2 regions of the Nocardiopsis sp. KDC1DS13DA1 genome follow, and region 1 is predicted to be linked to the other one. Evidence: riboswitches for the same ligand, from Rfam matches in the RefSeq annotation. Region 1 holds a riboswitch; the other holds the start of a gene.
What was found. Region 1 has a riboswitch for glycine ahead of gcvP (aminomethyl-transferring glycine dehydrogenase). Riboswitches for the same ligand answer to the same signal wherever they lie in the genome.
Positions count from the first base shown of each region.

Region 2: another riboswitch for glycine. It lies ahead of gcvT (glycine cleavage system aminomethyltransferase GcvT); the one in region 1 lies ahead of gcvP (aminomethyl-transferring glycine dehydrogenase).

Region 1 is NZ_JBVMUY010000004.1:302,996-318,512, forward strand. Features, by position in the region: gene ACTVAJ_RS03210 (carbon starvation CstA family protein) at 1-873, shown strand, start outside; gene ACTVAJ_RS03215 (cory-CC-star protein) at 895-1,209, shown strand; gene ACTVAJ_RS03220 (ArsA family ATPase) at 1,206-2,153, shown strand; gene ACTVAJ_RS03225 (CDP-alcohol phosphatidyltransferase family protein) at 2,255-2,980, shown strand; gene ACTVAJ_RS03230 (sugar phosphate nucleotidyltransferase) at 3,286-5,790, shown strand; gene ACTVAJ_RS03235 (FHA domain-containing protein) at 6,396-6,938, shown strand; gene ACTVAJ_RS03240 (bifunctional nuclease family protein) at 7,216-7,689, shown strand; gene ACTVAJ_RS03245 (MerR family transcriptional regulator) at 8,161-8,649, shown strand; gene ACTVAJ_RS03250 (hypothetical protein) at 8,729-9,094, shown strand; glycine riboswitch at 9,249-9,337, shown strand; gene gcvP (aminomethyl-transferring glycine dehydrogenase) at 9,434-12,343, shown strand; gene ACTVAJ_RS03260 (tetratricopeptide repeat protein) at 12,633-13,949, shown strand; gene ACTVAJ_RS03265 (DUF5999 family protein) at 13,990-14,193, opposite strand; gene ACTVAJ_RS03270 (threonine/serine exporter family protein) at 14,362-15,517, opposite strand, start outside.
Region 2 is NZ_JBVMUY010000022.1:69,871-85,387, forward strand. Features, by position in the region: gene ACTVAJ_RS15330 (DUF4153 domain-containing protein) at 1-1,751, shown strand, start outside; gene pip (prolyl aminopeptidase) at 1,806-2,762, opposite strand; gene ACTVAJ_RS15340 (DUF4429 domain-containing protein) at 2,957-3,841, opposite strand; gene ACTVAJ_RS15345 (AMP-binding protein) at 3,994-5,712, shown strand; gene ACTVAJ_RS15350 (3-deoxy-7-phosphoheptulonate synthase) at 5,916-6,977, shown strand; gene ACTVAJ_RS15355 (metal-dependent hydrolase family protein) at 7,057-8,298, opposite strand; gene ACTVAJ_RS15360 (AbgT family transporter) at 8,358-9,959, opposite strand; gene ACTVAJ_RS15365 (metal-dependent hydrolase family protein) at 9,994-11,280, opposite strand; gene ACTVAJ_RS15370 (Lrp/AsnC family transcriptional regulator) at 11,463-12,491, shown strand; gene ACTVAJ_RS15375 (penicillin-binding transpeptidase domain-containing protein) at 12,537-13,466, opposite strand; glycine riboswitch at 13,616-13,716, shown strand; gene gcvT (glycine cleavage system aminomethyltransferase GcvT) at 13,860-14,975, shown strand; gene gcvH (glycine cleavage system protein GcvH) at 15,131-15,511, shown strand.

The DNA.
Region 1 (15,517 bases):
GCCAAGCAGCTCGACAAGGAGACCGACGCCCGCTACGTCGGCTACCTCAGCTCCCTGGGGGAGGGCACCCTCGCGGTCTGCTCGATCCTGGCCTGCACCGCCGGGATCATGGTCCTGTCCACCAACCAGGACACCACCTGGACCCAGCTGTACGCGGACTGGGAGACCGCGGGCACCGGCGCGGGCGGCCGGTTCGTCCAGGGCGTGGCCGGTTTCGCCAGCAACATCGGGGTGCCCGAGAGCATGGGCCTGGTCTTCGCCAGCGTCGTGGTGATCAGCTTCGCCGCCACCTCCCTGGACACCGCCGTGCGCCTCCAGCGCTACACCATCCAGGAGATCAGCACCATCGCGGCGGACCGGGCGCGCGCGGGCGGCGCGGCCCACGGGGCGTTCACCTTCCTGTCCCGCAACGCCACCGCCGCGACGCTGATCACGGTCGGTCTGGGGCTGGCACTGGCCCTGGTGCCCGGCGACTTCGCCCTGGGCACGCTCTGGCAGCTCTTCGGCACCACCAACCAGCTCACGGCGGGCCTGGCGCTGTCGGTCATCGCGGTCTGGGTGACCAAGCGCGGCCGCAACCCGATCGTCATCCTCGTCCCGCTGGTCTTCCTCGTCGTGATGACCTCCTGGGCGCTGGTCATCCAGCTCGTCACCTTCGTCGGCGCCGACGACCCCCTCCAGCGGTTCGTGCTCGCGCCGCTGGACCTGGCCATCTTCGGCCTGGCCCTGTGGATGACCGTCGAGGCCGCCATCGCCCTGCGCCGGGCCTTCCTGTCCCGCCGGACCGCGGGCGCCGGGGAGCCCCCCGCGGAGCAGGCGAGGGACGAGGACACGCCCGAGCCCGCCGCGGAGGGGGCCGACGGCGATGCCTGACCAGCGGGCGGACACCCCCTCGTGAGCACCGCGCCCGCCACCGCCGCCGGGTCCGGCCCCCTGGGCCGGGCCTGGCGGCGCGCCGTCTCCTCCTGGCGCCGGTTCGAGGCCTTCCACCAGGCGGTGTTCGAGGCGCGCTGGGGCCACGCCCGCCAGCGCGAGGCCCGCACCCAGCAGGACACCCTGCGGGCCCTGCTCATGCTGGAGACGCTGGGCGTGGACAACCCCGTCGCCTACGAGACCCTCGACCTGATCCCGTACATGGTCGCCGACCTGCACGAGTGGCACCAGCGCCTGGGCCGCGACGACTTCGGCGCCCCCGGAGGCTGCTGTTGACCACCCCGACCACGTCCGCCGACCCGTCTCCCGCCGCCGCGCCGATCACCTTCGTCGGCGGCAAGGGCGGCGTCGGCAAGACCACCCTGGCCGCCGCGCGCGCCCTGGCCCTGGCCGACGCGGGCCGCCGCGTCCTGGTGGTGTCCACCGACCCGGCCCACTCCCTGGGCGACGCCCTGGAGCGGCCGCTGTCCGACGAGCCGACACCGGTCGCCCCCGGCCTGTGGGCGGCCGAACCCGACGCCGACGCCGCCGTGCGCCGCCGGATCGCCCAGGTCGCCGAGGACGCGCGCCGCGCCGTCCCCCGCGAGGTCATGCCCGCCGTGCACCGCCACCTGGAGCAGGCGGGCGCCAGCCCCGGTATGGCCGAGTCCGCCCTGGCCGACCTGCTCGTCGACCGGATGGAGGAGGTCGGTGGGCGCTGGGACCACCTGGTCGTGGACAGCGCCCCGACCGGGCACCTGCTGCGCCTGCTCCACCTGCCCACGCTGCTGACCCCGTGGGTGACGGGGCTGACCCGCCAGCGCGAGCGCGCCCGGCGGGCCGAGGCCCTGGCCGACGTCGTCGGCGGTGCGGACGGGGCCGACGACCCCCTGCTGGAGCGGCTGCACACCCGGCGCCACCGGCTGGAGCGGGCCGCCGCCCGCCTGCGCGAGGACGCCGCCGTCACCCTGGTCACCGTGCCCCGCCGCATGGTGCTCGCCGAGACCGGGCGCGCCGTCGACCAGCTCTCCGAGGCGGGTTTCCGGCTCGCGCCCGTCATCGTCAACCAGGTCCCGCCGGAGGGGGCGGCGGGTCCCGACGGAGCGGAGGCCCTCGCGCTGACCCGGGAGCGCTTCGCGCACCTGGGCGTGGTGCGGGTGCCCCTCCAGGACACCGAGCCCACCGGGCCCGAGCGCCTGCGTCGGCTCGTGCCGTTCCTGGACGCGGTCCCGGCCCGGTGAGGGGCGCCGCCGCGGCACCGGCCGACCCCCGCAAGGCACGTCACACCAGGTGACGGCCGTGATGGCGGGAAACGGCCCCACCGACCGCTATCGTTGGCGCTATGGGGCGATCCGGGGAAGACGGCAGAGGCGAGGCGGGGGGCGACGTGGCCGGACCCGTGGTCAGTGACCGGATCTGGACGGTCCCGAACCTGTTGAGCATGCTCCGGCTACTGGGTGTACCGGTCTTCCTGTGGCTGGTGCTGGGGCCGCGGGCCGACTGGTGGGCCCTGCTGGTGCTCGCCTTCGCCGGACTCAGCGACTGGCTGGACGGCAAGATCGCCCGCGCCTGGAACCAGACCTCGCGGCTGGGAACCGTACTCGACCCCCTCGCCGACCGGCTCTACATCTTCGCCGCGCTGCTCGGCCTCGTGGTCCGGGGCATCATCCCGTGGTGGCTGATGGGCATCCTGGTCCTGCGCGACGTGCTCATCCTGGGCGCGCTGCCGTTACTGCGGCATTTCGGGTACGGGCCCCTGCCGGTGAACTTCGCGGGCAAGGCCGCCACGCTGTGCCTGTTGTACGCGTTCCCGCTGCTGTTTATCGCGGGTCACACGTCGATTGTCTCAGATGTGGCGAGAATTATAGGTTGGGCGTTCGCCCTCTGGGGAACTGCTCTCTATTGGTGGGCCGGACTGCTTTATGCCGTACAGGGGCTGCGCCTGATCGCCCAGACCCGCCGCGACGAACGCGCTGATCACACAGGTGGCCGGACGGACACCGAGGACAGCGACCCAGCGCGGCCGCAGCACGGATCGACCCGATCCGAACGACCAGGCGACCGCTGACGGAGGAACCCGCAGCGGAATCCGAGGGCGAACGGACGCACCACGATTCGGGGCCGGACCCGGCTTCGACCCCGAAGCGAACACGAACCGGCGGAACGGCTCACCGCGAATCCTGTCGGATCGAGAGGGAGTGTCATCTCCGCCATGAGAACATGTCCCACCGCGTGCGACGACGCGCGCTCCCACCCCCGCGCCGCGACCTCCGACGGCACCGCTGTACGGAGGTCCCGGCGATGACCGACGCCAGCGCCCAGAACGGGCCCACCCGCAGCGGCGACGGTGCCCACGCCCCGGCCGCGCCCCCGATGAAGGCCGTCGTGATGGCGGGCGGCGAGGGCACCCGCCTGCGCCCCATGACGGCCAACCAGCCCAAACCCCTCCTGCCGGTGGTCAACAAGCCCATCATGGAGCACGTCCTCCGGCTGCTGCGCAAACACGGCTTCACCGAGACGGTGGTGACCGTCCAGTTCCTGGCCACCCTCATCCGCAACCACTTCGGGGACGGTGAGGAGCTGGGCATGAAGCTCCACTACGTCGCCGAGGAGGTTCCCCTCGGAACCGCGGGCAGCGTCAAGAACGCCGAGGAGCACCTGCGCGGCGAACCGTTCATCGTCATCTCCGGTGACGCGCTCACCGACATCGACCTCACCGACATGGTGCGCTTCCACCGGGAGCGCGGCGCCAAGGTCACCATCGCCCTCAAACGGGTCCCCAACCCGCTGGAGTTCGGGATCATCATCGTGGACGAACAGGGCCGCATCCAGCGGTTCCTGGAGAAGCCCACGTGGGGCCAGGTCTTCTCGGACACCGTCAACACCGGCATCTACATCATGGAGCCCGAGGTCCTCGAACGCGTCGCCGCGGGCGAGGTCGTGGACTGGTCCGGCGACGTCTTCCCCGAACTGCTCAAGGAGGGCGAGCCCCTCTACGGCTACGTCGCCGACGGCTACTGGGAGGACGTCGGCACCCACGAGAGCTACCTCAGCGCCCAGGCCGACGTGCTCTCGGGCCGCGTCGACGTGGACATCGACGGCTTCGAGGTCTCACCCGGGGTGTGGGTCGGCGAGGGCGCGCAGGTCGACTCGGACGCCGTCCTCAAGGGACCGCTGTACATCGGCGACTACGCCAAGGTCGAGGCCGGGGCGGAACTGCGCGAGTACACCGTGCTCGGCAGCAACGCCGTGGTGCGCTCCGACGCCTTCTGCCACCGCACGGTCCTGCACGACAACGTGTTCATCGGCCGCGGCGCCAACCTGCGCGGCGCGGTGATCGGGAAGAACACCGACGTCATGGCCGCCGCCCGGATCGAGGAGGGCGCGGTCGTGGGCGAGGACTGCGTCATCGAGTCCGAGGCCTACGTGCACAACGACGTCAAGGTCTACCCCTTCAAGACCATCGAGGCCGGTGCGGTGGTCAGCACCAACGTCGTGTGGGAGTCGCGCGGGCAGCGCTCGCTCTTCGGCCCGCGCGGGGTGTCCGGCCTGATCAACGTCGAGATCACCCCCGAACTGGCGGTCCGGCTGGCCAACGCCTACGCGACCACCCTGAAGAAGGGCGCGATCGTCACCACCTCCCGTGACGTCTCGCGGGCCGCGCGCACCCTCAAGCGGGCGGTGATCAGCGCGCTGACGGCGGCGGCGATCGACGTGCGCGACCTGGAGGTCGTGCCGCTTCCGGTGGCGCGCTTCCACACCTCCCAGAGCGGGGTGAGCGGCGGTATCCACCTGCGCACGAGCCCGGGGGACCCGGAGTCGGTGGACATCCTCTTCCTCGACGGGCAGGGCGCCGACCTGTCGCCCGCCTCCCAGCGCAAGCTGGACCGGGTCTTCTCCCGAGCCGAGTACCGCCGGGCCTTCCCCGGGGAGATCGGTGAGCTGTCCTTCCCCTCGCGGGGGGTGGAGAACTACTCGCACGACCTCCTGCGCGCGGTGGACACCAGCGGCGTGGCCGAGGCCGAACTCAAGGTCGTGGTCGACTGCGCGGGCGGGACGGGGTCGCTCATCCTGCCGTCCCTGCTGGGCCGGATCGGCGTGGACGTGCTCACGGTGAACAACCGGTTGGACGAGGCCTCGCCGACCGACACCCCGGCCAAGCGGATGCGCGACCTGGAGCGGTTGGGCGAGCTCGTGGCCAGCTCGGGGGCCGACTTCGGCGTCCGGTTCGACCCGGTGGCCGAGCGGCTGGCCATCGTGGACGAGAACGGCGAGCTGGTCGACGGCGACCGGGCGCTGCTGGTCGTGCTGGACCTGGTCACCGCCGAGCGCGGTGGCGGAACGGTGGCGCTGCCGGTCACGACCACCCGCGTCGCCGAGCGGGTGGCCTCCTCACACGGGGCCACGGTGCGGTGGACGGCCACGGCCACCGACGAGCTGACCAAGGCCGTCCGGGCGGGGGAGGGGGACATCGTCTTCGCCGGTGACGGCAGGGGCGGGTTCGTCATCCCCGAGTTCAGCCCCACCAGCGACGGCATCGCCGCCTTCGTGCGGCTGCTGGGCCTGGTGGCGCGCACCCGGCGCTCCGTGGGCCAGATCGACCGCGCCATTCCGCAGGCGCACCTGCTCCGCCGTTCGGTGCCCACCCCCTGGGCGGTCAAGGGCAGCGTCATGCGGGCCGTGGTGGAGGCCGCCGGGGAACGGGAGCTGGACACCACCGACGGGGTGCGGGTCCTGGAGGCCGACGGCAGTTGGGCGCTCGTCCTGCCGGACACCGCCGAGGCCGTGACCCACCTTTGGGCCGAAGGTCCCGACCCAGACACGGCGCACCACCTGCTGGACGAGTGGGCCGCCGTCGTGGAGCGGGCCGAGGGCTGACCGGCGCGCACGCGGGTGCGGGCGGGGTCGCGCCCGCACCCGCACGGCGCGTTCACCGAAGGGACACGGTCCCCACCCAGGCGCGAAACTTCCCGTTAAACTGGACATAACGGCAGGTCATCGCGGTGGTGGAAAGTTCGCGCGAATCCGTTTGGCTCAGCTGCGAACCAATCCGCCCCGCGCGGCATCAGCACCAGAGCAGGTGTCCATCTCGACGGGGGCGGGCACCGGCGGAGACGGTGCCCCGGGTGCCGGGTCCGCCGTTGCCTCCGTCGCGGGCGGGTCCGGGCGCCCACGGCAGGCCGAGGTGGAGCAAAACCCTTCCTGGACAGGGATATGGTTTAAAGTCGAGTGTTCCCTGACGCACCGCGTCACCACCGGGCGGGCGCCACAGCGACGGCGGGGCCGGGCCGGCAGTGACAAGGAGTACAGCATGGGGGATGAGACCAAGCGACCGACCGTGTGAGACGCGCCGCTGCCTGCCAGCGGGCCGTCTCAGCACGCTCCGGGCGGCGTGCGGGTGAACGACCCGTACGGTGTCCGGGACGTGTCACCGATCAGCCGAATCAAGCACCGCCCCGTGCGGTAGGAGGCCGAGCCGACCTATGTCGAGCGTTTACTGCACGCAGTGCGGTCACGCCGTTGCGGATGATGCCCGTTTCTGCTCCTACTGTGGGACCCCCGTCCGCAGGCCCCAGCAGCAGACCCCACAACCTGGTGCGGGTGGGGACTCCGCCGGCGACGTCACGTCCACCATCTCGATCTCCGGGATCCAGGCCCTCGAGGAGGAGGCGGCCGGTGACGAGTTGGCGGCCGACGACCCGGCCAACGCCGACGCCCTTCCTCCGGGGACGGCGCTGCTCGTCGTGCGGCGCGGTCCCAACGCCGGAAGCCGGTTCCTACTGGACAGCGACGTGACGACCGCGGGGCGCCACCCCAACAGCGACATCTTCCTCGACGACGTGACCGTCTCACGGCGGCACGTCGAGTTCTTCCGCCGCGGCGACGGTTTCGGGGTCCGGGACGTGGGGAGCCTGAACGGCACCTACGTGAACCGGGAGCCCGTCGACGAGGCGGCCCTGGGCGGCGGGGACGAAATCCAGATCGGCAAGTTCCGGATGGTCTTGCTGACCAAGCCGCGCCGCTGACCAGAGGCGGGGGTGGAGGCCTTCGATCCAGGGCGACGGCCTCCCCTCCCGCGCAGCGGCCGTCGAGGTGGGGGCGGAGCCGGAGGCTCCCGGCCGAGGGTGGTAGCCTCCCCACCCGCGAAGCGGGCGACGGGTGGGCGGGGCGACCAGGTTTGCGGACCCCCGCCTCCGGAGAGCTTTGTAACGAAGGGTGCCGATTTCGCCCTCGGGTCCTGATCCAACGGGGGAGCAGGGACGAGCGCCCATCCGGCATGACGACTCGTGGGACGGAGCCGCTGTGAAGCACATGGAGGTCGTCGGCGTCCGGGTTGAGATGCCCTCGAACCAACCGATTGTCCTGCTCAAGGAATCCGACGGAGACCGTTACCTCCCGATCTGGATCGGCGGGGTGGAGGCCACGGCGATCGCCCTGGCGCAGCAGGGGGTGGCGCCCGCCCGGCCGCTGACCCACGACCTGTTCCGGGACGTCCTGGAGGCGCTCGACACCGGGTTGCAGACGGTGAACATCACCGGTCTGAGCGACGGGATCTTCTACGCCGAACTGGTGTTCAGCAACGGGGTGGAGGTCAGCGCGCGGCCCTCCGACTCGATCGCGCTGGCGCTGCGGACCGGCACACCGATCTACGCCCACGAGGACGTGATCGACGAGGCCGGGATGCCGATCCCCGACGAGCAGGAGGACCAGGTCGAGGCGTTCCGGGAGTTCCTGGACAACATCTCACCCGAGGACTTCGGCCGACGCGCCGAGTAGCTCTCCCCGGGGCCCGCGCGACGGGGTCGGACCCGTCGTGTCAGGGCGCGCTCCGGGGGTGGGAGACACATCCGACGACACGGCTGTGACCTGCGGGTTTGCCGTGGTCGTCACTGATAGATTGGGTTATCGGGTCAAGGGAGGGGGACGTGGTGGTCACGGCCGGGACCTCCGGGCGGCCGCGGACCGGGTCCGGCGCGCACACGGGACACGGGCGTCGCGTGCACTTGGCGACGCGCCGCGTGCCTTCGTTGACGCTGTCGGCCGGTCGTCCTACGGTCGGTGCAGTGGAACCCGCGGCGCACCCTTTCCCTGAGTGGACATCCCCTGTCGACACCGCCGTGGGACGAGGAGCCGGAGGTCGGCGTGGCGGTAGCGGGCGGCAAGCGGGAGACCCATGACAGGCGGTCCGCGCTGCGGCTAGCGGGGCAGCAGGGCCTACTGTGCGAAGAGGACGTGGTGGCGCTGCCGATGGACGTCGGGTACAGGGGCCCAGCGGCGTGTACCGCCGCCGGGATCACCTACCGTCAGCTCGACTACTGGGCCAGAACCGGCCTGGTCGAGCCGAGCGTGCGCACCGGAGCCAACAACGCCCCTCTGTACAGTCTCCCCGACATCCTGTTGCTGAAGGTCGCCAAGCGCCTCCTGGACACGGGCATCTCCCTGCAGCAGATCCGCAACGCCGTCGACCACCTGCGTGGCAGGCCGGCCCCCGACCTGGCCAGCATCACGCTGATGAGCGACGGCGTCAGTGTCTACGAGTGCACCTCGCCCGACGAGGTCGTCGACCTCATGCAGCGCGGCCAGGGCATGTTCGGCCTGGCCCTGGGCAACGTGTGGCGCGAACTGGAGGAGGCGCTGGGCGTGGTCCCGGCCGAGGAGCGCGCCGACCTGCCCGCCGCGCCGTCCCAGCCGGTGGACGAGCTGGCGCGCCGGCGCCGGGAGCGCCGCACGGGCTGACCGCGGACCCGCCGCGGAACCGGACCCGCCACGCGCACGTCCGATCCCACGAGGGTGTGCGCAGACCGCGGGAGGACGCATGGTGCGGTACGGACCGGGGGACGGCGAGCGCGAGCTGGGACGGTGGGTCGTGGGGGTGCCCTGGGGAGCGCGGGACCTCTCTTGCTACGGCGGTACCCTCGTGCTGACCGACCGGCGACTGCTGTTCACGCCGATCGTGCCGTTCCTGTTCCGCCGGGTCGGGCACTCCGCCGGACTCGGAGAGGTGGCGGCGGCGCACGCGGTGGGAACACAGCGGATCCGGTTGACCGGGCCGACGGGCGGCCACCGGGACTACCTGGTCGCCGCGTCCCGGTTCGCCACGGTGTGGGACCCCGCCAACACGGCGGTCCGCGACCACGCGGTGGAGACCATCCGCCGGGCGATCGGGAACACCGGCGGCTGAGGGGTCTGCGGACCAGGAGCCGGTGCGGGGCCGCCGGACACGCGAGACCCTGGCTCGGTTCCCCGTGCGGCTATCGAGTACCGTTTGGTCACAGCAGGGATGAAAACCGACATTCATCCTGTCCCTACATTCACACACAGCGTCAACAGGCCGTCAATACCACGCGGGAGAGACCCCGGCAGGGGCGCCGACGGGGCAATACTCCCCAGTAACCTCTCAGGCACCACGGACCGCGTGGAGGAGGCCGCTCTGAAGCCTGGGCCGTACCATGCCCGGTGACAGAGGGGGAGACCGTGAGGAAAGCGCCGACCCGCTCGGCCCTGTCACCAGGAGGTCTCCGTGCCTGACCAGTCCACGCCAGACCCGACGCCGCACACGGCCGGCGCCCCCGCCCGGGTCTTCGCCGACCGCCACATCGGGCCCACCCCCGCCGAGACCGCGGAGATGCTCAAGACCGTCGGCTACGGCTCCACCGCCGAACTCATGGCCGCCGCCGTTCCCGAGTCCATCCTCACCGGTCCGGGCCGCGACGCGCCGCTCGACCTGCCCGAGGCGCTCGGTGAGGCCGAGGCCCTCGCCGAACTGCGCGGCCTGGCCGACCGCAACCAGGTGCGCACCTCGCTGATCGGCCTGGGGTACTACGACACCCTCACCCCGCCCGTCATCCTGCGCAACATCATGGAGAACCCGGCCTGGTACACGGCCTACACGCCCTACCAGCCCGAGATCTCCCAGGGCCGCCTGGAGGCCCTGCTCAACTTCCAGACCATGGTCTGCGACCTGACCGGCCTGCCCGTCTCCGGCGCCTCCCTGCTGGACGAGGCCACGGCCGCCGCCGAGGCCATGACGCTGGCCCGCCGCGCCTCCAGGAGCAAGGCGGACGTCTTCGTCGTCGACTCCGACGTCTTCCCCCAGACCCTGGACGTGCTGCGCACCCGCGCCGAGCCCCTGGGCATCGAGGTCGTCGTCGCGGACCTGTCCCGGGGCCTGCCCGACGGTGACGCCTTCGGTGTCCTGGTGCAGTACCCGGCCGCCAGCGGTGTCGTGCGCGACCCGGGCGAGATCGTCGCCGCCGCCCACGAGCGGGGCGCGCTCGCCGTCGTGGCCGCCGACATCCTCGCGCTCACCCTGCTGCGCAGCCCCGGTGACCTGGGCGCCGACATCGCGGTGGGCTCCACCCAGCGCTTCGGCGTCCCGCTCGGCTTCGGCGGCCCGCACGCCGGGTACATGGCGGTCGCCGAGAAGCTGCGCCGCCAGCTGCCCGGCCGTCTGGTCGGCGTCTCGGTGGACCAGGCGGGCCGCCCCGCCTACCGCCTCGCCCTCCAGACCCGGGAGCAGCACATCCGGCGGGAGAAGGCCACGAGCAACATCTGCACCGCCCAGGTGCTGCTCGCCGTCATGGCCGGGATGTACGCCGTCTACCACGGGCCCGACGGCCTGCGCGCCATCGCCCGCCAGGTGCACACCCGCGCCGCCGCGCTCGCCGACGGCCTGGCCGAGCGCGGCTTCGAGGTCGTGCACGGCGCCTTCTTCGACACCCTGCGCGTGCGCGTGCCCAGCTCCGCCGCCGTCGTCGAGCGCGCCCTGGAGGCCGGGTACAACCTCCTGGCCGTCGACCAGGCCACGGTCGGTGTCAGCGTGGACGAGACCACCACCCCCGCCGACCTGGAACGCGTCCTGGCGGCCTTCGGCGAGTTCGAGCGCGGCTCCTCCCGCGCCGGGCTGACCGTGGACGAGAGCGCCGACCGGGTGCCCTTTGACCTGCGCCGCGGGGTGGACTACCTCACCCACCAGGTGTTCAACACCCACCGCAGCGAGACCTCCCTGCTGCGCTACATGCGCCGCCTGTCCGACCGCGACCTGGCCCTGGACCGCACGATGATCCCGCTGGGCTCGTGCACCATGAAGCTCAACGCCACCGCCGAGATGGAGGCCGTCACCTGGCCCGAGTTCGCGCGGCTGCACCCCTTCGCGCCGCTGGACCAGGCGCAGGGCAGCGTGGCGCTGGTGCGCGACCTGGAGGCCTGGCTGGCCGAGGTCACCGGCTACGACGCGGTCTCCCTCCAGCCCAACGCCGGGTCCCAGGGCGAGCTCGCCGGTCTGCTGGCGATCCGCGGCTACCACCGCTCCCGGGGCGAGGCCCACCGCGACGTGTGCCTCATCCCCAGCTCCGCGCACGGCACCAACGCCGCCAGCGCCGTCATGGCCGGGATGCGCGTGGCCGTGGTGGCCTGCGACTCCAACGGCAACGTCGACCTGGCGGACCTGCGGGCCAAGACCGAGAAGCACGCCGGGGACCTGGCGGCCATCATGGTCACCTACCCCTCCACCCACGGCGTGTACGAGGACACCATCACCGAGGTGTGCCGCCTGGTCCACGAGGCGGGCGGCCAGGTGTACGTGGACGGCGCCAACCTCAACGCGCTGCTGGGCTGGGCCAAGCCCGGTGAGTTCGGGGCCGACGTCAGCCACCTGAACCTGCACAAGACCTTCTGTATCCCGCACGGCGGCGGCGGTCCCGGCGTTGGACCGGTGGCGGTGCGCTCCCACCTGGCCGGGTTCCTGCCCAACCACCCGGGGCAGCCCGAGGCGGGCCCGCACACGGGGGTCGGCCCCGTCTCGGCCGCGCCGTTCGGGTCGGCGGGCATCCTGCCGATCTCCTGGGCCTACATCCGGATGATGGGGGAGGACGGACTGCGCGCGGCCACCGAGACCGCCGTGCTGTCGGCGAACTACCTGGCCAAGCGCCTGGAGTCGCACTACCCCGTGCTCTACACCGGTGCCGGGGGCCTGGTGGCGCACGAGTGCGTCATCGACATCCGCCCGCTCCAGAAGGCCAGCGGCATCAGCAACGAGGACGTCGCCAAGCGGCTCATGGACTACGGCTTCCACGCGCCGACGATGTCGTTCCCGGTGGCGGGCACCCTGATGGTGGAGCCCACCGAGAGCGAGAACCTCGCCGAGCTGGAGCGGTTCGTCGAGGCGATGATCGCCATCCGCGGGGAGATCGACCGCGTGGCCGCGGGGGAGTGGGACGCCGAGGACAACCCGCTGCGGGGCGCCCCGCACACCGCCGAGGCGCTGACCGCCGACACCTGGGAGCACGGCTACGGCCGGGCGGAGGCGGCCTACCCGCTGCCGTCGCTGCGCCAGGACAAGTACTGGCCGCCGGTCGGCCGGATCGACCAGGCCTACGGTGACCGCAACCTGGTCTGCTCCTGCCCGCCGCCGGAGGCCTTCGAGCTCTGACGGTCGACCGCCTCCGTGGGAGGGGATCCGCCGGGGTCCCCTCCCACCGGTGTGTCCGGACACCGGAGCGCCGACCCGGAACCGGTGCCCTCTTTCGGACATGTCAGAAATCTACGACGTAAAGGTGATGCTCGGTCGCGCCGCGGGGGAGGGGGAGAGTCCCGCGGCACCCACCGCTCCGGCCTCCGCCTCCGCCCGGGCCGCCCCCCGCGCGCGTTACAGTGGCGGCGACACCGATGGTGCCCACCCCACCGAGCGACCACCGACGCCCCTGGAAAGCGGACCGCGCATGACCACCACGTCCGGCTCCCCCTCACGCTCCGGTTCCGAGGACTCCTCCGCCCGTCGCCCGCCGTCACCTCCAACGGACGGTCCCCGGCGGCACGCGCCCCTCCCGGTCGACCCGGCCGACTCCCCGGAGGCGGACACCCCCTCCTCGGACGACCCCGCGGTCCTGTGCGACCAGGCCCGGGACCTCGCCTCCAACGGGCACCTCAAGCAGGCCGCCGGGCTCTACCGGCGGGTCGTGGCCGCCAACCCGCCACCCGCCGTGCAGGCCCGCGCCCTCCTCGGCCTGGCGGTGGTCGAGGACCAGCGGGGCGACCTGCCCGCCGCCCGCGACGCCGCCCGCCGTGCCCTGGCCACGGGCGACGCCCGCCACGCTCCGCGCGCCGCCTACCACCTGGCCCTGTCACTGGAGCAGGAGGGCGCCCGGGAGGAGGCCGCACGCGTCTGGCGCCGTCTGCTGGATCTGGGCGGACCCGCCTACACCGCCGTCGCCCACCACGGCCTGGCCCGTGACGCCGAGGAACGGGGTGAGACCGACCGGGCGGAGGTGCACTGGGAGGCTGCGCTCGACCTGCCGGCCGACCAGGGGTCGATGAGTGCCCTGCACGCGGACACCGTCGTCGAGGCCGCGCGGGACCTGGCCGGACGGTTGCTGGAGCGGGGGCGGCCCGAGGCCGCCGGGGCCGCCGTGGAGCGGGGACTGGCGGTCGCCGACATCCCGGAGCTGCGGCTGCTGCGCGCCGCCGCCCACCTGGAGCACGCCATCGCCGACCTGGACGCGGTGGCCGCCCCGGAACCGGGCACCGACGGGACCGGGCGGCCGGAGCCCGCGGCCTCCGGCGCCGCCGTGGAGCTCCTGGCCGGGCTGCTCGCCCTGCGCGGGGAGCCGGACGGGGCCGAGCGCGTCTGGCGCTCGGGCCTGGCCGACCGCGACCCCGAGGCGGCCGAGGAGGTGCGCCGCCGGATGCGGCGGGGGTTCGCGCCCGCCCCCGAGGAGGACGCGAACAAGGCCGCGGGGTTCCCGTGGTGGGAGCCCTACCTGGAGGAGGCCGCGGTCACCTCCAGCACCCCGGTCCTGGCCGGGGAACTGTTCGCGGTCGTGACCCGGATGCACGCGTTGCTCGCCGTCCCGCTGGTGGAGGGCGAGGCGCGCCCCTCCGCGTTGCGCTCCGCCATGGAACAGGCTCTGCGTACGCCGAGTGACACGGTGTGGGGTGCCGACGCGCACGCCGACTTCCGGCGGCGACTGCACGAGGCGATGGGGGAGGACCCGCTGCCCGAGGGGTGGCCGGAGCACGGGACGCGCGACGGTTCCTGAGCGGGCCCGCGGGAGGCCCCGGGGACGGGAGGTACCGGGGTCAGGCCGCCACGTGGACGACGTCCGGCCGGTGCGGGGCGACGATCTGGCCCCCGGGCAGCAGTTCCCCGGTGTCCTCGAAGAGGACGACACCGTTGCACAGCAGGCTCCATCCCTGCTCGGGGTGGCTGGCGATCACCCGGGCGGCCTCGCGGTCGGTGTCCGCGTAGGACGGACAGGCGGGTTCGTGGCTGCACGTGAACATGGAAGGCCTTTCGGTCCAGAACGCTCGGCGTTGAGCTGACGCCAAGGGTAGTGGCTGACATCACATGTTGCTGCGGTTTGAGGCGAAACCTTCTCGACCTCGTGCTCTGACTGTGAGATACCCGCTGGTCGCGTGGAGGTTCTGGCCGACTGCGGACAGATTCGGTGCTCAGTACCCTCCGCGTGTCCTGCGGGCCGCGGGACGGCCGCGCATGCCCGCTCCGGCCAGGCCGCCGTGCTGGAAGGCCCGGACGAGCTCGCCGCCGAGGTTGACCCCGGCGCCCAGGGCGAGGCCGACCATGACCGCCTCGACGATGCTGAGCAGGCCCGAGACCACCGTTCCCTGGGTGATCTGGATCAGCCCCCGGTACAGGATGCTGCCGGGCAGCAGGGGGGCGATGGCGGGAATGAGGTAGGGCAGGACCGGTCTGCGGGTGCGCCGTGCGAGCCAGTGGCCCAGGACGCCCACGGCGACCGCGCCCGCGACGGTGCCCACGACGGGGGGGACCTCCAGGGTGGCGCGCAGGCCGGCGTAGATCACCCAGATCAGTACGCCCAGGAGGCCGATGGCGGGGAGCAGCCGGGGAGGGACCGCCAGGGAGATCGCGAAGGCCATCGCGATGCCCGCGGCGCCCAGGAGCACCGGTACCTCCAGGGAGGTGCCCGCCGACGGCAGCGAGTCCAGGTTGATGTTCACGCCCAGGCGGATGGCGGTGTAGGCGACCGCGGCCACGCCCGACACGATCGCGCCCAGGATGAAGAAGGTCTCCAGGAGCCGGGCGGCCGCGGACACGTAGAAGCCGCTGATGCCGTCCTGGAGGCTGGACACCAGGGGGCGTCCCGGCAGCAGGGCCATGATGTTTCCGGTGATGATCGCGCTGGCCCGGAGCCCCAGGTCCAGTTCGGAGCTGATCCACAGCAGTGCGAGGCCGATGGTGGCGGCCACCACGGCGGCGGCCGCCATCTGGTAGAACTCCGCGACACCGCGCCGGGCCAGGAAGACCGCGGTGCGGTCGCCCAGGACGGTGGCGAGGAAGGCCGCGGCCGCCACGATGAGGCCGCCGCCCATCATCACACTGGCGCTGGAGGCGATGAGGCCGAAGCCGACCGCGATCATCCAGTTGGGGTAGGGCATGCGGGCGCGGCGGATCCGGTCGAGGCGGGTGGCGGCCTCCTCCAGGTCCAGCAGGCCGAGCGCGGCCTCCTGCACGAGCGTGTGCAGTTCACCGACGCGGAAGTAGTCGAGGGTGCGGCGGCGGACGACGCGTTCGCCGGTGACCGGGGGCTGGTCGCCTCCGGGGTGGGTGGAGAGGGTGATGGTGGTG
Region 2 (15,517 bases), on a different contig from region 1:
CGGCGCGGGAGTCTCCCGCATCAGACGCGGCCACCCCCGAAGCCCCCGGGGACGCTGATGGCGGTGAGGACACCGAGGCCCGGAAGGCGGCGCATCCCGAGGACTCCCAGACGACCTGCGAGACCGTCGCTCCCCAGCAGGGCGACGGAACGGACACGCCCCGGGAAGCCTCCGAATCCGGCGCAGCCGCCGAGAACGCACGGGCGCACCCTCCGCACCACCCCCAGGGACCCGGCGGTGCCCCCTGGCCGCCCGGTCCCGGTGACGGCCCCCACCGTTCCGGGGCGTACGGCACCGGGTGGGGACACCACCCCTGGCCGCAGTACCCGCAGCGGCACCCCCACTGGACCGGGCCCGCTTCCGGGGCCCCCGCACCGGCCCTCCAGCCCGTGGTTCCCGCACCCGAACCGGAACCCGAACGCTACAGCCGGGCCTGGTCGGCGGTCTTCGGCGTGCTCGCCACCGCGCTGCTGGCCACCGCCGCCGTCCGTGACGCGGGCTGGGTCCTCGTGTGGACCCTGACCGGTGCCTTCCTCCTGGCCTCGCTGGCCTTCGCCGTCCGCAACCCGGCCTTCCGACGCGGACCCGCCGGTGTGCTCTCCGGAAGCCTGGCGCTCCTGCGGCACCTTCCGGCGAGCCCACGCCTGCTGTTCGACTCCCTGCGCTCCGGCCGGGCCCGGGGGCTCGTCGGCCCCGCCGTGCTCACCGCGGTCGTCACCGTCCTGCTGCTGGTCGTCTTCGGTGTGCTCTTCGCCTTCGCGGACCCCGTGTTCGCCAGCTACCTGACCCGGCCGTTCCAGAACCTGGACATCGCAACGGTGATCCTCCGCCTGCTCGGCGCCGCCCTGGCCGTCCTGTTCACGGCCTCGGCCGTCCTGGCCGCCCGGCGGCGCCCCGAGCCCGGCTACCGACACCACGGACCGGTCCCGACCGCCTCCTCCGGACCGAACTGGCCGACGTGGGTCTGGAGCATCCCGCTCGGCTCCCTCATCGCGCTGTTCACGGCGTTCGTCGCGGTGCAGGGCGCGGTGATGTTCGGCGGCGACGACTACGTCCAGTCGGTCACCGGACTCATCTACGCCGAGTACGCCCGGCAGGGCTTCTTCCAGCTCGTCCTGGTCAGCTTCCTGGTCCTGGGCGTCATCGCGCTGGCCACGGCGCTGGTCCCGGCCCGGGGGAGGGCCGTGCGAACCACGCGCAACGTCCTGCTCGGTCTGCTGTGCCTGCTCACCCTCGTCATCCTCGCCTCGGCGATGATGCGTCTCCAGCTCTACATCGACGTCTTCGGGCTGACGCGCATGCGGGCCAGCGCCGAGGCGTGGATCCTGTGGAGCGGCGCGGTGTTCGTCCTGGTCGCGGTGGCGGGTCTGGTCAACACGCTCGGCAGGTCCACCGCCTGGTTCCCGCGTGCCGCGGTCGCCCTCTCCGCGGTGGCACTGGTCGTGTTCGCCTACGGGAACCCGGACCTGCGCATCGCCGAGAGCCACCAGGACCTCGACCTGGCCACGGTCGACACCTGGTATCTGAGAAGCCTGTCCGCCGACGCGGTCCCCGGGCTCATGGCGTTGGAGGGCGACGACCGGGACTGCGCGGTCCTGGAACTCAGGGAACGTCTGGAGGACCCCGACCGCGAGGGCTTGGCCTCGTGGAACCTGTCCCGGGAGCGGGGGCGGCAGCGGTTGGCCGAGCTGGGCGCGGTCGGCTCCGCCGACCAGCTCGAAGCGGCCTGCTTCGACCGCTACCTGGACTGACACGGCCGCGGTGCCGGGTTCCGGGCGACGCACGCCCGGAACCCGGACCGGCCGCTAGCCGGCGAAGCGGTCCGTGGCCTCGATGAGCCGGTCGAGGATCCCGGGCTCGTTGTAGGCGTGCCCGGCGTCGTCGACGATGTGGAACTCCGCCTCCGGCCAGGCCCTGTGCAGGTCGTAGGCGGTGTGGACGGGAGTGCAGACGTCGTAGCGCCCCTGGACGATCACCCCGGGGATGTGCCGGATCTTCTCCGCGCCGTCGATGAGCTGGTTCGGGGTCAGGAAACCACGGTTGGTGAAGAAGTGGTTCTCGATCCGCGCGAACGCCAGCGCGTAGTCCTCGTCGGAGTGCTGGGTCCGGATCTCCTCGTTGGGCAACAGGGTGACCGTGGACCCCTCCCAGACGCTCCACGCGCGGGCGGCCGCGAGGCGCACGTCGCGCTCGGGGGCGTTGAGGCGCCGAGCGTAGGCGGCGATGAGGTCCTCGCGCTCCTCCTCGGGGATCGGCGCGAGGTAGGACTCCCACAGGTCCGGGAAGAGCATGGACGCGCCCTGCTGGTAGAACCAGCGCAGCTCCTCGTCGCGCAGGGTGAAGATCCCCCGCAGGACCAGCTCGCTGACCCGTTCGGGGTGGGTCTGCGCGTAGGCCAGCGCCAGGCAGCTGCCCCAGGACCCGCCGAACACCTGCCACGTCGGCACGCCGATCATCTCGCGCAGGCGCTCGATGTCCTCCACCAGCGTCCACGTGGTGTTCGTGGACAGGTCGGAGTCCATCCGGCTGGCGTGCGGGGTGGACCGGCCGCAGTTGCGCTGGTCGAAGAGCAGGACACGGTACCGCTCCGGGTCGAACAACCGCCGGTGGGCCGGGTTGCAGCCCCCTCCGGGGCCGCCGTGCAGGAACACCACGGGCTTGCCCGCGGGGTTTCCGCACAACTCCCAGTAGACCTGGTGGCCGTCACCGACGTCGAGCATTCCGGAGTCGTACGGGTCGATGGGCGGGTACAGGGTGCGCAAGGCTTGTGACCTTTCCTGGTGCGAGACGCCGGACGGTCGTCCGGAGGCTGGGGCAAACGTGCGGGGGCGTGCCGGGTCCCGTGGGACGCGGGCAGGCCGCCGGCGGGGAACGGGCGGCGGGCACCGCCGGGGACGAGGAGGCCCGCCCTCCGGCCCCCGAGCTTCGCGCGGGCCGGTGAGCTGCTGGACCAGGGTCAAAGACGCCCGAGGAGCTCGGCCTTCTTGGCACTGAACTCCTCGTCGGTGAGCAGCCCCTCGGTGTGGAGCCGCCCCAGCTCACGGATGGTGGAGAGGATCGTCTCCGCACCCTGCTCGGGCGAGGGGGCGGGAACGGCGCCGGGCAGCGCCGCCGCCTCCGGTGCCGGGGCGAGGTGGGCGTTGATGGTCGCCGCCATGAGGAGGGTCTCGTCGCTGCCCTTGGCTCCGTGGGAGGCCAGGGTGCACAGGTCGTGCTCGCTGTCGGTGGTCTCCGAGGCGGTCACGCCGCGCATGTCGATGCGCAGCAGACCCTCGGTCAGGTCGACCGGCGGAAGCCAGCGGGCCTCGGCGATCTCGGCGAGCCGGAACTCGCGCGCCTTCTCCTTCTCCTTCGCCGAACCGGCCAACAGGCCGTCCCACTGGAACCGGACACGGGTGCCGTCGAAGGTGGCCGTCCCCTCCGCCGTACGGGCCTGGAAGGGCGGGCGGGCGACCAGTCCCCGGGCCACCTCGCGCGGGTCGGGGGACCCGTCCGCGGCCGCACGGGCCAGCGCGGCCGTGGACATGAGCTTGTCGGCGACGTACTCGGCGAGGAGCTCCCCGTCGTGCGGGCCGGTGAGCAGCAGGGGGGTCGTCCCGTCCCGGCCGGACACGCCGAGGTTCGCGTACGGGTCGGCGCCGTCGACCAACCACAGCCGCAGCCGCCACCCGTGCTTGCGGTCACCGCGGTCGAACTCGACCTCGCGTACCGCCGCCAGCGGAACCACGCACTCACCCAGGTGCCTGAGCAGAGTGGGAACCCTGCGCCCCGACGCGAACCTGAGCCGAACCGTCTCCTCGTCGAGTCGCCAGGTTCCGTGGTGTCCGCGCAGTTCCTCCATGCGGCCCATAGTACGGGTCCACGGCCCGCAGGCGTCGCCCGCGCCCTTACCGGGTAGAACCTGCTGGGCACAGCGTTCCCAGCGCCCCACGCGGGCCGAGCACCCGGACGGGCGGGCCCCGTCCACCGTTCCCGAACCGGAGGTCGCCGACGATGTCGAAAGAGAGGGCCGCCGCGGGCGCGGCGGAGTTCCGGGCCGCCCGTGACCTGCTGCTCCGGCACCGCGAGGACCAGCCCAGAGCGCACCGGGAGTTCAGCTGGCCCCGGCCCGACCGGTTCAACTGGGCCCTGGACTACTTCGACGCACTGGCCGAGACCATCCCCGACCGGACCGCCCTGTGGATCGTCGAGGAGGACGGGACGGAGGCCAGGTACACCTACCGGCACCTGTCCGAGCGCTCCAACCAGGTGGCCAACTGGCTGATCGGCCAGGGCGTGCGCACAGGTGACCGGATCATGCTCATGCTCGGCAACCAGGTCGAACTGTGGGAGACCACGCTCGCGGCGATCAAACTCGGCGCCGTCGTCTGTCCGACCGCGCCCATGCTCACCGAGAGCGACCTGGTCGACCGGCTGGACCGGGGCGACGTCGCGCACGTGGTGTGCTCCCCCGCCGACACCGAGAAGTTCGCGCACCTGCGCGGCCACTGGACGCGCGTCTGCGTCGGGTACATGGACGGCTGGCTCAGCTACCCCGACTCGGAGCACGCCGCCCTGGACTTCACCCCGCCGCACCCGACCGGCAGCGACGACCCCCTTCTGCTGTACTTCACCTCCGGCACGACCTCCCGGCCCAAACTGGTCTCCCACTCCCAGAGCTCCTACCCGGTCGGGCACCTGTCGACGATGTACTGGCTCGGCGTCCAGCCCGCCGACATCCACCTGAACATCTCCTCCCCCGGGTGGGGCAAGCACGCCTACAGCAGCGTGTTCGCCCCCTGGAACGCCGAGGCGACCGTCCTGGTGGTGAACCAGGAGCGCTTCGACGCCGAACGGCTGCTGGGCGAGGTCGTCCGCTGCGGCGTGACCACCATGTGCGCACCGCCCACGGTGTGGCGCATGCTCATCCAGACCGACCTGGCCTCGTGGAAGGTGGGGCTGCGCGAGGCGCTCGCCGCGGGCGAGCCGCTCAACCCGGAGGTGGTCGACAGGGTGCGCGACGCCTGGGGGATCACCGTCCGCGACGGGTTCGGGCAGACGGAGACGACCATGCTCGTCGGCAACGCCCCCGGGCAGAGCGTCGTTCCGGGGTCGATGGGCCGCCCGCTGCCGGGCTACGACATCGCGCTCACCGACCCCACCACCGACGAACCGGCCGACACCGGGGAGATCTGCGTCGACCTGTCCGGGGACCCGGTGGGGGTGATGACGGGGTACGCCGACGGTCCCGACACGACCCGCGACGTGACCCGGCGCGGCCTGTACCACACCGGCGACCTCGCCGCCCGGGACGCGCGCGGCTACATTACCTATATCGGCCGGATCGACGATGTGTTCAAGGCATCGGATTACCGCATCTCACCATTTGAACTCGAAAGCGTGCTCGTCGAACACGAATTCGTCGCCGAAGCGGCGGTCGTCCCCTCGCCCGACCCGCTGCGCCTGTCGGTCGCCAAGGCCTACATCGCCCTGGCCGAGGGCGTGCCCCCGGACGCGGACACCGCCCGCGCCATCCTGATCTACGCCCGCGAACGCCTCTCCCCCTACAAGAGGGTGCGCCGCCTGGAGTTCACCGATCTCCCCAAGACCGTCTCGGGTAAGATCCGACGTGTACAACTGCGGCGGGCCGAGGCCGAGCGCGGCACGGCCACCGACGGCCAGCGCAACCCGCGCGAGTTCTGGGAAGAGGACCTTCCGGGGCTGAAGGACTGATCTCTGACCCCTCGGAACGGAATGACTCCGGGAATTGTCGTCCCACATGATGAGACGAATCTTTTCCACGCACCGTTGGTGTGGTGTTTCCCATTCCCCACATCGGCACCGACACCGCGCACGACCGCGTCCGGCCGCCCCAGACCGCGCTACTGTCAGTCGCGGCGACAGCCAGCACCGAGCCAGGGACCGAGGGGAACACGATGCCGAGCACCAACGACACACGGGTGGCGAGTTACCAGCCGCTCATCGCCCCCGGGGACCTGCTCAGGGAACTGCCGCTGGGCCACGAGCGCAACTCCCTGGTCGAGGAGGCGCGCGCCGAGGTCAAGCGGGTACTCGACGGGGAGGACGACCGCCTCCTGGTGGTCGTGGGACCCTGCTCGGTCCACGACCCCGAGTCGGCGATGGACTACGCCCGGCGCCTGGTCGGCCTCGTGCCCTCCCTGCGCGACGACCTGTGCATCGTCATGCGCGTGTACTTCGAGAAGCCGCGCACCACGGTGGGGTGGAAGGGCCTGATCAACGACCCCCACCTGAACGACACCTACGACGTCCACCACGGCCTGCGCACCGCACGCCAGCTCCTGCTGGACATCAACTCGCTGGGGCTGCCCGCGGGCACCGAGTTCCTCGACCCGATCACCCCCCAGTACATCGCCGACGCCGTGACCTGGGGCGCGATCGGCGCCCGCACGACCGAGAGCCAGGTGCACCGCCAGCTGAGCAGCGGGCTGAGCACCCCGGTCGGCTTCAAGAACGGCACCGACGGCGACGTCCAGGTCGCCGTCGACGCCGTCGGCGCGGCCGCCGCCTCGCACACGTTCTTCGGCGTCGACCCGACCGGCGCCGGGTCGGTCGTGGTCACCAACGGCAACCCCGACTGCCACGTCATCCTGCGCGGCGGGCGCAGCGGCCCCAACTTCGAGGCCGAACCGGTCGGGGCCGCGCTCGACGTCATCGGCCGGGCCGACCTGCCGCGCCGGCTGATGATCGACGCCAGCCACGCCAACAGCGGCAAGGACCACGCCCGCCAGCCCGGTGTCTCCTCCGCCATCGCCGAACAGGTCGCCGGGGGGCAGACCGGCATCGTCGGCGTCATGCTGGAGAGCTTCATCGTGGAGGGCGCCCAGAAGCTGGGGGACCCGGCCGCGCTGACCTACGGCCAGTCCATCACCGACAAGTGCATGGGGTGGGAGACCACCGAGCACGTGCTGTCCGAGCTGGCCGAGGCCGTGCGCCAGCGCCGCAAGAACACCGTCTGAACCGCGCACGGCGAGAGAACACGACGCGGGGCCCGGCGTGCCGGGCCCCGCGTCGTACCGTGGCGGGCCGGGCCGTGGATCAGGGACGGATGTCCTTGACCGTCTCCCCGCCCTGCACGACCAGGACCACGCGGTCCGGGTCGCCCAGGAGTGCGACGTCGGCCAGCGGGTCGCCGTCGCACACCACCAGGTCGGCGGTCTTGCCCGCCTCGACCGTGCCCAGGGTGTCGCCCGCCCCGAGCAGGTCCGCCGCGTCCCGCGTCCCGGCGAGGATCGCCTGCATGGGGGTCAACCCCACCGCAACCAGGTGCCGCAGCTCGGCCAGGTTGGCGCCGTGCGGGGAGATGCCCGCGTCGGTGCCCAGTGCCACCCGGACCCCGCGGCGCAGCGCCTCCGACACCCGCTCGAAGGCGCGGTCGGCCAGCGCCCGCTTGGTCTCCACGGCCTTGCGAGACATCAGGTGGACGCGGTCCTCGAAGTCGAAGGTGGCCAGGGTGGGAACGAGGAAGGTGCCGCGGTCGAGCATGAGGTCGATGCCCTCGTCGTCGACCAGGTAGCCGTGCTCGACGCTGGTGGCCCCGCCCCGCACCGCGTTGCGGATCCCGGCCGCGCCCTGGGCGTGCGCCGCGACGGGACGGCCGCCGTGCCGCGCGGTCTCCTCCGCGACCGCGGCGATCTCCTCGACGGTCAGCCCCTCGTCCTCAGGGGTGTCCGACGGGCTGGAGACACCGCCGGTGGCACACACCTTGATGACGTCGGCGCCGTCGCGCATGAGCCGGCGCGCCGCCACGCGCGCCTCCTGCGGGGAGTCGGCGATCTCCGCGACCGAGTGCCCACCGCACTCGTGCGGGTTGACCCCGGACGGCAGGGTGAAGTCGGCGTGTCCGCCGGTGTGGCTCATCAGCCGCAGCGCCACCCGCATGCGCGGGCCGCGCACCAGGCCGCGCTCCTGGGCCTGGCGGAACCCGGCGTCGGCCCCGCCGAGGTCGCGCACCGTGGTGACCCCGGCGTCCAGGGTGCGGCGCATCCGGTCGGCGGTCTCGAACGCGTGGAGGCTGCGGGTGCGGTCCAGGGCGTTGTTGAGCAGTTCCCTGCTGTCCTCCATACCCAGGTGGACGTGGGTGTCGATGAACCCGGGCAGCAGGGTCCGCCCGCCCAGCGGCACGGTCCGGTCCCCGGGCGCGGTCTCGGGCGCCCCCGCCGCCGGTCCGGCGTAGGTGACGACACCGTCCTGGACGGCGACGGCGGCGTCGGCGACCGGGGCCGCGCCGGTGCCGTCGACGAGGGTCAGGTCTCGGTACAGGGTCCGGCCGCCGGTCATGGCGTGCCTCCTTGTCTGGGATGTCGTGGAAACGGGTGCCCGGGGAGGGGCCGTGGATGTCAGATACGGGCGTCCATACCCGGCCCGACGGGGATCCCGGCAAAGTAGAAGAACGCCAGGACGATGGTCCACAGGACCAGGAACACCAGGGAGAACGGCAGCGCCCTGGCGATGACCGTGCCGACCCCGGCCCTCGGCTCGTAGGCGCGCAGGAACCCGAGGATGATCACGACGTAGGGGCTGAGCGGCGAGAGCACGTTGGAGGTGGAGTCGCCGATCCGGAAGGCCGCCTGGACGAAACCCGGCTCGTACCCCAGCAGCGCGAACATCGGCACGAACACGGCCGCGAACAGCGCCCACTGGGCCGATCCGGAGATGACGAACAGGTTGACCAGGAAGGCGAGCAGGATGAAGCACACGATGGCGCCGAAACCGGTGAACCCGGTGGCCTCCAGCGCCTCCGCGCCCTTGATCGCGATCCACGTCGACAGCCCGGTCCAGTTGAACAACTGGAGGAACTGGGCCATCACGAAGGCGAGCACGATGAAGTTGGACATCTCCCTGATCGTGTGGCCCATCATCCTGGCGGCGTCGGCGCCGGAGGTGATGGTGCGGGTGACCAGGCCGTAGACCACGCCGGGGACCGCCAGGGCCAGGAAGACGAGGAACACGACCGACCCGAGCAGCGGAGAGCTCGGCAGGAAGCCGCCCTCCTCGTTGCGCATCGGCGCGCCCGCGGGGAGGGTGACCAGCAGGACACCGGCGAGGACGAGCAGCAGGGAGACCCCGGCCCAGCGCATGCCCAGGCGCTCGGCGCTGGTCAGCTCCGGGTCCATACTCAGGTCGGGACGGTCCTGGGCGTTGGCGCCCTCAGTCTGGACCTGCTCACGGCTGACCTTGGCCCGGACCAGGGACGGCTCCAGGACACGGTCGATGACGAACCCGCCCGCGACGCTGAGCAGGATCGCGATGGTGAAGGTCAGGAAGTGGTTGGAGACCGGGGTGACCTCGGTACCGATGTCCACCGCCTCGGCCGCGGTGGAGGTGATTCCGGACAGCAGGGCGTCGGTGCTGGTGATGAACGGGCTGCAGCTGAAGGCCGCGGTGGCGACGGCGAAGCCGCCCAGCAGGCCGGCGACCGGGTGCCGCCCGGCCGCCTTGAAGACGAGCGCGGCCAACGGGGGGACCGCCACCATCGCCGCGTCGCTCATGATGCTGCCCGCGACCGCGACAAGCGCGACGACGTAGGGCAGCAGCCACGCCGGGGCGCCGCCGAACGCCTTGCGCACCAGCGCGTTGAGCAGCCCGGTCCGCTGGGCGAGGCCGACGCCGAGCAGGACGGTCAGCACCACGCCCAGCGGCGGGAACCCGACGAAGTTCGCGACCAGGTTGGTGCTCAGCCAGGTCAGCCCCTCGGAGCTGAGGAAGCCGCGGATCTCCTGGGGCCCCTCGTCCCCGCCCGGCACCTCGTAGGTGGCTCCGGCGGCGGCCATGATCGACGACACGACGGCGACGATCGCGAACAGCAGGAGGAACAGGACGAACGGGTCGGGGATGCGGTTGCCGACGCGCTCGACACCGTCCAGCACGCGGGCGAGGCGGCCGGGCCGGGGAGCGGTCTCCTCGGCGCTGGTGTCCGGTCGTGGGCTCGGAGCGCTCATGGGTTCACCTACCTGGGAACGGGAAACGGGGGGATCAGGCCGAGACCCCGGAGGGGGATCGGCGGGTGGTGGCGTCCTTGTGGACGACACCGTCCTTGACGACCGCGGTGACGTTGTCCGGGTCGCCCAGAACCGTGATGTCGGCGGTGGGGTCGCCCGTGCAGACCACGACGTCGGCACGCTTGCCGACCTCCAGGGTGCCGATCTCGTCGGCCAGGCCCAGGAGGTCGGCCGCCTCGCTGGTACCGGCGCGCAGGGCGCGTTCGGGCGTCATCCCGTGCTCGACGAGCAGGGCGAGTTCGCGCAGGTTGCGACCGTGCGGGCAGATACCGGAGTCCGTACCGAGGGCGACCCTGACCCCGGCTCGGACGGCGGCGGAGATGTTCTCGCCGAGGTGCTCCTGGAGCCTGAGCTTCTTGGCGACCGCGTAGGCGGCCGAGCGGGTGGGGTCGGGCGGCGTGGTCGCCGTCGACAGGGTGGGGACCAGGAACGCGCCGCGCTCGCCCATCATGTCGATGCCCTCGGCGTCGATCTCGTAGCCGTGCTCGACGCTGGTGACCCCCGCGGTGAGGGCGTTGCGGATGCCGCGGGCGCTCTGGGCGTGGGCGGCGACGGGGACGTCGTGGGCGGCCGCCTCGCGTACGACCGCGGCCATCTCCTCGACGTTGAGGCCGTCGTGCCAGGGCGTGTCGGAGGGGCTCCACACACCTCCGCTGGCCATGACCTTGATGACCCGGGCCCCCTTGCGCATGACCTCCCGGGTGTTGCGCAGCGCCTCGGCGGTCCCGTCCGTGAGCACGGAGACGCCGCCGTCGGGGCCCATGACCGCGCCGTAGTCGAAACCGCAGCAGGTGCGGAAGTCGCCGTGGCCGCCGGTGGGGCCCAGGGCGCGGTAGGCGGTGATGATCCGGGGGCCGGGAACGATCCCGTCCTCGACCGCCCTGACCACCGCCAGGTCGAGCCCTGCCAGGTCGCGGACGGTGGTGACCCCGGCGTCGAGGGTGGCGCGCAGCCGCGGGATCGCGGTGTAGTAACCGTAGTGCGGCGGCTGGTCGACCAGATGGGCGGGGTTCATGCCGTCCCCGGACATGGTCAGGTGCGTGTGGGCGTCGACGAACCCCGGCAGGATCGTGCCGCCCCGAGCGTCGACCTCCCGGTGGGGCCCGCCCACCCGGGGAGCCTGCTCCCGCGGCCCCATCCAGTCGATCCGACCGTCCCGTGCCACGACCGCCCAGCCCCGGCGCGGTCCGGCTCCGGTCCCGTCCACCACCGTCCCGTTACGGACGACGACGATCCTCTCCCCCGAGGGCACCGGTGCCACTGTCGACCCCTTCTCCACGACCCGGCTTCCCGGGCCTTCCGCTATCCGAAATCAGAGCCCCCCAGGCGAGTAACAAAGCTGAAACACGCTGTTCAGGTGGCTTTCCTGGCTCTGCGGCAACCTATGTCGACCTCTGCTTAGAATCCTGGAAACACAGGAAAAGAGTTTGAGAGCGGATCACTATGCAGGAATCAACCGTTCTGAACGAGTTCGACCTGTCCCTGGTCAACGCGCTCCAGTTGGCGCCGCGCGCCTCGTGGAGCGAACTCGCGCCGATCCTGGACGTGGACCCCACGACGCTCGCCCGGCGGTGGCGGCGGTTGGAGGAGCAGGGCCTGGCACGGATCACGGCGTTTCCCCGACGGCAGTCACTGGCCGAGCGGAGCATGGCGTACGTGGAGCTGACCTGCCGCAACGGCACCGTCGAGGACGTCGCCGCCGCGCTGGCCGAGAACCCCGACACCCTGAGCATCCAGTTCACGGCCGGATCCCACCAGCTCCTGCTCACGGTCGCGCCGGGAGAGGGGCTGGCCCACTACCTCCTGCGCTGGATCGGCGGCTTCCCCGACGTCGTCTCCTACCGCGTGCACATGGTGACCGGCGTGCACACGGAGGCGCACCGCTGGCAGGTCGGCGCCCTGTCCGCCGTCCAGCGCCGCCGACTGCGGGAACTGGCGCAGGCCAACGGGCGGTCCGAGCCGCTGAGCGGACGGGTCACCGCGCTCGACCAGCGGATCGTGGACCTGCTGTGCGTCGACGGCCGCCTGGGCTACCACCCCATCGCCGAGCGGCTGGGGATCGCGCCGACCACCGCGGCGCGGCGGCTCAACCGGCTGCTGCGCGAGGGCGTCCTCGGCCTGCGGTGCGACATCGCCCGCGCGGAGATGGGCTGGCCCACCGCGGCGGTGCTGTGGGGGTCGGTGGACGACCGGGTCCTGGAGTCCGCGCGGGACCTGGGCGAGCGCGTCCCCGAACTGCGTCTGTGCAGCACGATCGCGGGCCCGGAGAACACGCACTTCATCGTCTGGCTGCGTTCGGCCCCGGACCTGACCCGGGTGGAGCGTCGCCTGTCGGAGGAGCTGCCGGGGCTGCGCATCGCCGACCGCCGGATGGTCCTGCACACCTTCAAGTTCATGGGAAACCTGATGGACGCGTCCCAGCACTACTCCCGGACGGTCCCGGTACGGCTGCACCGGGAGGTCCCCGTCTGACCGGTACCGGGCGGCCGCCGCGCTCGGCCACCGGGGACGGCAACCTCAGACGGCGGACTCCGGTGGGAGCACGCCGAGCTCGACCAGAAGCTCCCGCCCGAGCCGCTCGCGCAGCTCCAACTGCGACTCGTCCTCGATCTCCATCCGCAGGGCGAAGGTGTGCACGTCCTGCCCGTGCTCGACCCAGCCGACCCACCAGCCCGGAGAGGGGTCCACGGTCCCACCCCACCCGGTCTTGGCGAACAGTGTGTGGCCGCCGAACTCGTCGACCATCGCGATCTCGCGCACGGCGCGCTGGTGCCGCCCCTCCACCGGCAGCTCCGCGTGGGCCAGACTCGCCAGGAACACGGTCTGCTCCATGGGCGTGACCTCCAGGGGCCCGTCCAGCCAGAACCGGTCCACCTCGGTCTCGCCGCCGGTCGCACGGTTGCCGTAGTCGAACCGGTCCACCCAGGCCGCCATCCGGTCAGGACCGACCCGGCGCGCGATCTCCTGGTCGACGGGCGCGTCGGACGCGGACAGGGCGTCGCGCATGCTCATGTCCCGCTCCCGCCCGGGGGCCGACCGCGGTTCGCCGCCGCGGGGCACGACCTCGTCGACGTCGGAGACCGCACCCGTCTGCAACGCGATCACCGAGCTGACCAGACTGAACGTGGACGCGGGCACGCTACGGCGGTGGGCCTCCCGCGGATCGACGACGGTCGCCGACCGCCCACCGGTGTCGTAGAGGACGAAGGTGCCCTCCACCCCCGCGTCGTCGAAGACCCACTCCAGGTCCTCACGCTCCGCCGAGGGCACGTCGCCGCCCGCCCGGTCGACGGCCCGCGCGTCACCGCGGACGTGCCCGGAGGTCTCCGGGACCGCGGCGGAACACGCGGTCCCCAGCAGAACGGTCACCGCGCCCGCCGCGACCGTCAGCGCCGACCGGCCCACCGGAACCGCCGTCCGTCTCCCCCGCCCGGTACCGGTTCCCACCCGTTCCTCCCCACGTGCCGGTTGCCTCTTCCACCGAACCCAAGCTAACGGCCGTGCCCCCGCCGTAGGGCGGTTTCGGCCGCGCGCCGTGTAAGACATCGGCCACCCTTGGGCGGCGCGAGCAGCCACTGCTAGGCTGATCGTGTTGCTGACCCCGTACGGGAGAGCGCCCGCGTAGCCAATGTGGGCCGCCGAAGGAGCAATCCCTCCCCGATGAAACCTCTCAGGCACACTGGACCGTACGGGCGAGACCACTCTGGAAAGCAGGGACACGCGTCCCTCGCCGAAGGTGCAAGCCACGCCGAGCGCGTGGTGAAGCTCTCAGGCACCGATGACAGAGGGGGAGGATGGCAACGCCACGCACGACAGACGCCCATCCTCTCGGGAGTGCCCATGTCAGAGCCCGCGTCCGCGCCACGCGCGACAGCGCTGCGCGAGATCCACGAACGGTCCGGCGCGACCCTGGTCGACTTCGCCGGATGGCTCATGCCCCTGCGCTACACCAGCGAGACCGCCGAGCACAAGGCGGTCCGTGAGGCCGCCGGGCTCTTCGACCTCTCCCACATGGGTGAGATCCACCTGTCGGGGCCGCAGGCCGCCGAGGCCCTCGACCACGCCCTGGTCGGCCACCTGTCCAAGGTGAGGGTCGGCCGCGCCCGCTACACCATGATCACCGCCACCGACGGCGGAGTCCTGGACGACCTCATCGTCTACCGCCTCGGCGAGGAGGAGTACCTCGTCGTGGCCAACGCGGCCAACGTCCCCGTGGTCGCCGACGCCCTCGCCGAGCGGGCCAAGGGCTTCGACGTCGAGGTCACCGACCGGTCCGCGGAGTACGCGCTGATCGCCGTCCAGGGCCCGCGCGCGGTGGACATCCTGGCCCCGCTCACCGACGCCGAACTCGGCGGGATCCGCTACTACGCGGGCTACGAGCACACCGTGGCCGGAGTGCCCGTGCTGCTCGCCCGCACCGGCTACACCGGTGAGGACGGGTTCGAGATCTTCGTCCGCCCCGCCGACCGCGCACCGCACGTGTGGGAGGCCCTCATGACGGCGGGCGCCGAGCACGGCCTGGTCCCCGCCGGACTCTCCGCGCGCGACACCCTGCGCATGGAGGCCGGGATGCCGCTGTACGGGCAGGAGCTCACCTCCGGCCTCACCCCCTTCGACGCCGGACTGGGCCGCGTCGTCAAGTTCGACAAGCCGGGTGACTTCGTCGGCCGGGCCGCCCTGGAGGAGGCCGCGCGCACCGCCCGCGAACGCCGCCTCATCGGCCTGGTCTCCCGCGGCCGCCGCCCGCTGCGCAAGGGCCAGGACGTCCTGCGCGACGGCGCCGTCGTCGGAACCACCACCAGCGGCGCGCCCTCGCCCACCCTGGGCCGCCCCATCGCCATGGCCTACGTGGACGGCGACCTCGACATCACGACCGGCGCGTTCACCGTGGACGTGCGCGGACGCGGCGAGGACGTCGACGTGGTCGAACTGCCGTTCTACAAGCGGCAGTCGTAACAGCCCGGGCCCCGTACCCCTGGGGCCCACCCACCCCACACGGCGGGATCCCCGACCGGGGACCGGCACGTACGGGGTGTGACCAGGCGTAGGCCGGGCCGGGGCGCCGCACGGGCGCACGGCAGGATGAAGGTATATCTCCAAGGAGAGTCGAAGTGAGCGTTCCCACGGAGCTGGGTTACACCGACAAACACGAGTGGGTCCGGATCGAGGACGGTGTCGCCACCGTCGGGATCACCGAGTTCGCCGCGGAGTCGCTGGGCGACATCGTGTACGTCGAGCTCCCCGAGCCGGGCACCGCGGTGACCGCCGGGGAGACCTGCGGCGAGGTGGAGTCCACCAAGTCCGTCAGCGACATCTACTCACCGGTCGACGGCGAGGTCGTCGAGGTCAACGAGGCCCTCGAAGACGCCGCGGAGACGGTCAACTCCGCCCCCTACGGCGACGGATGGCTGTTCCGGGCACGGGTCTCCGGGGAGCCCTCCGACCTGCTCTCCGCCGAGGAGTACCAGGCTCTGACCAAGGATGAGGAGTAGGCCACC